DNA from 2 places in the Peribacillus sp. FSL K6-5616 genome. Region 2 is predicted to be linked to the other one. Evidence: riboswitches for the same ligand, from Rfam matches in the RefSeq annotation. Region 2 holds a riboswitch; the other holds the start of a gene.
The links. A riboswitch is a leader RNA that binds a small molecule or an ion and turns the genes downstream of it on or off. The one in region 2 is predicted to bind thiamine pyrophosphate.
Positions count from the first base shown of each region.

Region 1: linked by a shared signal. The riboswitch ahead of MHB45_RS16825 (ABC transporter substrate-binding protein) and the one ahead of thiC (phosphomethylpyrimidine synthase ThiC) in region 2 are both predicted to bind thiamine pyrophosphate.

Region 1 is NZ_JBBOYT010000001.1:3,506,655-3,510,371, forward strand. It holds gene MHB45_RS16815 (ABC transporter permease) at 1-445, opposite strand, end outside; gene MHB45_RS16820 (thiamine-binding protein) at 442-726, opposite strand; gene MHB45_RS16825 (ABC transporter substrate-binding protein) at 738-1,733, opposite strand; TPP riboswitch at 1,867-1,976, opposite strand; gene MHB45_RS16830 (protein-glutamine gamma-glutamyltransferase) at 2,290-3,117, shown strand; gene rarD (EamA family transporter RarD) at 3,213-3,717, opposite strand, start outside.
Region 2 is NZ_JBBOYT010000001.1:358,713-362,429, forward strand. It holds gene MHB45_RS01735 (hypothetical protein) at 1-111, shown strand, start outside; gene MHB45_RS01740 (histidine phosphatase family protein) at 355-900, shown strand; gene MHB45_RS01745 (HAD family hydrolase) at 1,053-1,841, shown strand; TPP riboswitch at 1,958-2,072, shown strand; gene thiC (phosphomethylpyrimidine synthase ThiC) at 2,208-3,717, shown strand, end outside.

The sequences.
Region 1 (3,717 bases), 3.1 Mb from region 2:
CGTATGGTGTCTGGCGAAAACCGTCCAATGATGCAACCGCAACCGGAAAAAAACATACAAGTGAAATCACGATTAACTTAGGCAGCATGCCAAAGCCAAACCAGATCACCAAAAGCGGCGCCAAAACAATGATGGGTATATTTTGTGATAGTATGAGCAGAGGATAAACCGCGTCCTTCACACCTGGAAATAGGTGTAGGATTGCCGCGATCAATAAGCCGATGCAACTTCCAATAAAAAATCCCGACAACGCAAGCTCGGTTGTGGATATAAGGTGTCCGTAAAGATTGCGGGACGACTCAATTCCTTCAATGAAAATGGCCGATGGAGCGGGAAGCAGCCATTCTTCAACTTTCAATAAGACTGTCACTGACTCCCATACTATCAGCAACAATAATAAAAGAAAGAAGGGAGCCCCCTTCTTCCAAATTCCCCTTCCGATCATGCCCGATATTTCTCCGTTAACGTATCCATCGTAATCCCGCTTGGCTGATATAATATTTTCACTTGTGAAATGACATTCGGCGATCCTATTTCAATCATTCTTACATTCATTTTTTCTATCACGGCAAAAAGCTCGGAAAGTTCCCCCTCCATTGTCGTTTCTAGCGGGTGAACCTCATACTTGACACCTGATTCTTCAATGATCTTGATTGCTTCATCGACCATAGGGATGACATTTTCCCCTTTAGGAATAATTTGTATACTAATTAATGAATTGGCCATTGTATCTCCTCCTAGTTTGGTAAAAATTCATTGGTAAATGCCTTTTCAGGATCGAAATCACCTTCAAGAAGCTTATTTTCAGTCATCCACTCACTGTAATTCTTCCAAATTTCAAGCTTTTGTTCACCCCATCGCGGAGCATCATCCTGATACTTGTCTGCAAGCCACTCCTGGCTTCTCTTCACCAGTTTTGGATCAAGATCCGGTGCAGACTCGATTAACATATCCGCTGCATCATCAGGATTCTTAATCGCAAACTGGTACCCTTTCGAAGCTGCATGAACGAATGCTTTAACAGTCTCGAAATCTTCTTTTATCATCTTTTCATTTGTAGTCAAAACAGGCGTATAGTAATCAAGCTTATCAGAGTATTCGGTTAAGTACACCATATTAAGCTTTTCATTCCGCAGCTCGGCCTCAATGCCTGTCCAACCATAATAAATCCAGGCAAAATCTATATCCCTTTTAACCGAAGTGAAAAAATCCATGTCCCCTGTATTGACTATGTCCACTTCATTTACATCCGCATTTTCCTTTTTCATGAGTGAATCAATAATGGCCTTTTCAACCGGAGATCCCCAGCCGCCATAAGTCTTCCCTTCAAAATCCTTGGGAGTCGTAATGTCCTTTTCCTCTGGGGAAGCGAATCCCGAGGTATTATGCTGGATGACGGCAGCTACCGAAACAATCGGTACGCCCTGCACGCGGGCCTGTGTTATGCCCTCCTGGTAACTCACGCCAAATTCAGATTTCCCTGAAGCGACAAGCTTATCAGCACCAGCTTCACCTGGCATGATAATTTCCACATCAAGACCTTGTTCTTTAAAATAACCTTTTTCCTTGGCTACATACAATCCTGTATGGTTTGTATTCGGTGTCCAATCGAGCACGACCAATACCTTTTTTAATTCTTCATTTTTAGATGCTTCTTCTTTTTCATTGGTTCCGCCTGCTCCGCATCCAGCTAAAAGGAAGAACGAAGTTAACAGTGGTAAGAATTTATTCAAGTCATTATCCTCCTACACATTCTCATTCTATAAGATCCATATGCCGGAACCATATTAGGGGGCTATTCAAATACTGGATAAAAAAACAAAAAACGCCCGAAGATGAATTCGGACGTTAACATACAAAACAGAAAATCAGTCATAATATGTTCCCTCCGCTGGCATCACCCAGATCAGGTTCAAAGAGTCAGCATCTAATGGATGCAATCTCAGCCAGCAGTACTGGCCCCCCTACATTTCTCGCACATATGAACTTTTCTCTCTCATTATATCAATTCATAGGGAAAAAGGAATACTAATTTGCTTCTACTCTCTAATTTGAAAGGTATTCCTTGCACTTCAGGATATCTTGCAAAACATCTTTTGGAACGAAAATCATTGAAAGCAAAATAGTTCTGCCTCTTTCCGTTCCAATCATTCCTGGCTGCAACGGTGGCGGACACGTTCCAAATAGTCATTTCTTTGCAAGCATTCATATAATGAGCATTACGTGTAGACATTTTTGTTTACTGGTTTTATTAAACCCTTAATTTCATAAGCAAAAGGTGGATATGTCATGATAAAGATTAATCACAAATGGTTAGATGTCAGTCAAATCCAACCAGGTGCAGCCTCTGCCAGATCGCTTGAAACTCTTCAATGCTTGGCGGAAGATTCTAACGTTTTTGAATACCGGAACTTTGGGGATTTTAATTTCGAGATACAGCTGAGGAACCGGGTCATAGAGGCAGCTATTGCGTTGGATAAAAGCGGGCCGGAATTTTCCACACTTGAGGAGTCTCAATCCAATCAGCGTTATTGGCACCTTTCAAAGGATGGCACCTTCACCCTTCAGCCAGGGATTCTCCCTCATGATGCGCTCGTTGACATTTTCATGAATGGGGGGCTTTATGCCTTCGAATGCGGGACAGCAATAGTCGTCACTTTTTTAAAGGCGATTTTGGATTTAATCGGCCCCAGGAATTTCGACTATCTTTTTTCAGACCTATTTTTATATGACTGGCGCCCTCCAAGGAATATGGCTCTCAACGTTCACCAGGGAAGGGACTATTTACCAGGTGATTGCGTTTACTTCAAAAACCCTGATCACGACTTGGCAACCCCTGAATGGCAAGGTGAAAATGCCCTATTATTAGGGAATAACCTCTTTTATGGCCACGGGATCGGGATTACCACTGCACAGGGAATCATCGATGAATTAAATAGCAATAGAAAGCCGTACGCCACCATATCAGCATTCCTGACAACACATATCATTTTCCTGGATAGTTCCTTCTATAGACAATTCCAACTGAATTCCCCCCGTGCCAATCCCGATAACAATCCTGCCTGCCTTTCCAATTGTATTGTTTCTGAAATAGGTTCGAAGATATACCTTTCATGACCCTGGCATTTCGCCTATGCCATAAAACCGTTTTATTGAGTAACGACATAAAAAAAAATGCTTGGGCAGAAATCTCCCCAAGCATTTTTTTCTTTTCACGCACCAATATTCCCTTTGCCTTTGAACCTGCGGGCACTTGCCTGCCCCCATTTCGTTATGGATAGTGTATAAACAGCCAAAGCTGACCATATGAACAAAAAGGCTAAAAGATGTGCTTTGGTGAAACTTTCATGATAGACGAATACCCCGATCAATAAAGATAAGGTCGGAGCGATATACTGAAAAATGCCAAGCATCGATAACGGGATCTTCTCCGCCCCTTTTGCAAAATATAAAAGAGGCAATGCCGTGGCAATCCCGCCGCCCACCAACAGCAAGCTTGTGCTTCCGTCTGTAAAGAATTGCATTTCCGACCTGTTCATCAAGTAAATCAGGTAACCTAGGGCCAGAGGCGTTACCATCATCGTTTCAAGCGTCAGCCCGATTGCCGATTCGGCCTTGATCATTTTTTTTGCCAGACCGTATAATCCAAAGGTCATGGCCAAAACAAGAGAGATCCACGGGATCGTGCCGAAATGAATGCCAAGGATCAAGACTCCG
Region 2 (3,717 bases):
CTAAAGGAACAACTGGGTAAATCCCTAAATGATTATCAATTCAGTGATTTGAGCGGGAAATATAAATTCAGGAAAAGATGTACGGTAACAGAACTCCAATTCATAGATTAAACGAAAGGAGAAGGCGATATGCTTTCTCTTTTTTACATATGGCCATGATATTTTTCCTTATGATAATTAAATGCTTGCAGTGACACAATCTGTGAGAACCTTTAACCATGCACAAGGGGAGCTCAGTAGGCTTTTAATGGTTTCAACTTGCATTTATTATATAGCTTTACATAGGTTAATATATTGTTAAGGGCTTTTATAAGAAATAGAAACGAATATTTTAAAAGATAAAAAGGAGAATATATGAAAATTGGTTTGGTACGGCATTTTAAGGTGGCACATGAATTTCCTACTGGGAAATCTGTGACGGCGGATGATATGAAGCAATGGTTTGTGGACTATGATGCAGCGGATATTATTTATGGAACGACTTTATTTGGCGTGGAGGAATGGCAGGAATGTTATTGCAGTGATATGTCGAGAGCCGTCAAGACAGCGGAACACATCTTTCCAGGCACGGTTCATCGGATGGAGGAGCTGCGGGAAATACCTTCTCCCCCTTTGAGAGGAAGGGTTAAGCTGCCGTTCATCCTTTGGGCCATCTGGATTCGCTGCTGCTCGGTGATCAACAAGCAGACAAGGGCGGAAATTAAGATTGCAGAGCAAAGGATCAATAATGTATTGGATGAAGTCTTTGCAAAGGGGGAAAGGAATGTTCTGATCGTGAGTCATGCCGCCCTCATGGTATATATGAGGAAAGAGCTGATCCGACGGGGGTTCACCGGTCCAAAGTTCAAGATTGCCAGTAATGGAAAATTGTATGTATTTGAAAGCGGAAAAGGGAAATGAATATATGGTTCCCCACCGGAAAAGGTAAGCCATTTTGCGAAGAAAGAGGCATGTATTTTCCGAATAGTTATTCTTTTTTTATTGGTTGTGGTTTATTATTGTAATAGTGTAATTTTTACGAATTCAATATTGGGGAAAGAGGGGTGGACATTTTGCTGAAGGCAGTTTTTTTTGATTTAGATGATACATTACTATGGGATCAGAAAAGTGTAAAAGAGGCTTTTGTGGCCACATGCGAAGTTGCCAAGGAGAAATATGGTCTGAATGTCGACGAGTTTGAAGAAGCGGTGCGGAAGGAAGCGCGTGATCTTTATTCTTCTTACGATACATATGCATTCACTCAAATGATCGGAATCAACCCATTTGAGGGACTATGGGGGAATTTTCAGGATGATCATGATGAATTCCGGAAGATGGCCGGGATCGCACCGGCTTATCGGAAAGAAGCGTGGACGAGGGGCTTGAAGGCATTAGGGATCGATGACCCGGAATTTGGGCTTGAACTGGCAGAACGTTTCCCGGCCGAAAGACGCAAAAAGCCATTTATCTATGAAGAAACATTCCGTGTTCTGGATGAATTAAAAGGGAAGTACAACTTGCTATTGCTAACGAACGGATCTCCTGAACTGCAAAATACCAAACTTGAAATAACGCCTGAACTGGTTCCTTATTTCGACCAAATCGTGATTTCAGGCGCATTTGGTCGAGGTAAACCGGATGCCTCCATTTTTGAGCATGCTTTGCAAATCATGGAGCTGGATAAGGATGAAGTATTGATGGTCGGCGATAATTTAATGACCGATATCCTTGGAGCATCACGGGTAGGTATAAAGTCGGTTTGGATAAATCGCCATGATAAGAAACGGAATGAAGTGCTTCCAACCTATGAAATCAAGCATTTAGAGGAGCTTTTCCCTATCCTTGAGAGCCTGGGGAATTAATTGGCGGTCCTCCTCCAAATAACAAATTTTGGAGAGTTGCAATGAAAATATTAGGTCTTTCAAATTATTTACAGAATGAAAAGGGTGAGATATAGTTACCCTGTAATCAATTAAATTATTCAGACTAGGGGTGTCCAATAAAAGTTGGGCTGAGAGAGAAGCGCTTAAGCTTCTTAACCCTCAGGACCTGATCTGGTTCATACCAGCGTGGGGAAGTTAGAATCTACTAAACGATGACCTTTCAATTGGTCATTTCTGTAGTCATACTAACGTTAGCCGGGTCTTTAATATGAGACCTGGCTTTTTCGTGCGAAGTGGATTGGATTTTGTCCTTTTTAAATGAACTTAAAAAGGAGAAATGAAATCATGAAGAGTAATTCAGTAAATGACATGAACGTTTCAATTATGTCCAGTTTTGCCGGGAGTAAAAAAGTGTATGTTGAGGGATCTAGACCCGATATTAAAGTACCTATGCGTGAAATTGAGCTAAGTCCGACGACAGGGGCATTCGGTGAAGAGGAGAATCCGCCTTTACGTGTATATGATACAAGCGGCTTCTATACGGATTCAGAATATCCGATTGATATTCATAAAGGCCTTGCCCCGATCAGACGCAGCTGGGTTCTGGAACGGGAAGATGTTGAAGAGTATGAAGGGCGTGAAATAAAGCCCGAAGATAACGGATATAGAAAAGTGGAGTCACAATCCAATGCCGAAGTTTTTCCGGGATTGAAAAGAAAACCATTGCGTGCGGTGAAAGGAAAAAACGTAACCCAGCTCCATTATGCCCGCAAAGGGATCATTACTCCAGAAATGGAGTTCATTTCGATCAGGGAAAATGTAGCCCCTGAGTTTGTAAGGGAAGAGGTAGCTAGCGGGCGGGCAATCATTCCGGCAAATATTAACCATCCTGAAAGTGAGCCCATGATCATCGGACGTAATTTTCACGTGAAGATAAATGCGAATATAGGAAATTCAGCTGTCAGTTCATCGATTGAAGCTGAAGTGGAGAAAATGACTTGGGCCACACGATGGGGTGCAGACAACATAATGGATCTTTCCACAGGAAAGAATATTCACACGACGCGGGAATGGATTATCAGGAATTCACCTGTGCCGGTTGGGACGGTTCCGATATATCAAGCATTGGAAAAAGTGAATGGGGTCGCGGAAGATTTAAATTGGGAAGTTTTCCGGGATACATTAATCGAGCAGGCTGAGCAAGGTGTCGATTACTTCACCATACACGCTGGTGTACTTTTGCGATACATCCCCATGACAGCAAAGCGAGTTACGGGTATTGTTTCCCGGGGAGGCTCCATCATGGCACAATGGTGCTTGGCCCACCACCAGGAAAGTTTTCTCTATACACACTTTGAAGAGATTTGTGAAATCATGAAGACGTATGATGTTTCTTTCTCATTAGGTGACGGTCTCCGTCCGGGATCCATTGCAGATGCAAACGATGAGGCACAATTTGCGGAATTGGAAACACTTGGGGAATTGACGAAGATTGCTTGGAAGCACGACGTTCAAGTCATGGTGGAGGGACCCGGTCACGTACCGATGCATTTGATTAAAGAAAATATGGATAAGCAGCTGGAAGTCTGTCAAGAAGCACCATTCTATACCCTGGGACCATTGACGACGGATATAGCTCCTGGATACGACCATATCACTTCTGCGATTGGTGCTGCCATGATTGGATGGTTTGGAACGGCCATGCTTTGCTATGTGACACCGAAAGAGCATTTGGGACTGCCGAATAAAGAGGATGTTCGGGTAGGGGTCATTACTTATAAAATTGCAGCACACGCAGCTGATCTTGCAAAAGGCCATCCGCAGGCAAGAAAACGGGATGATGCCCTTTCGAAGG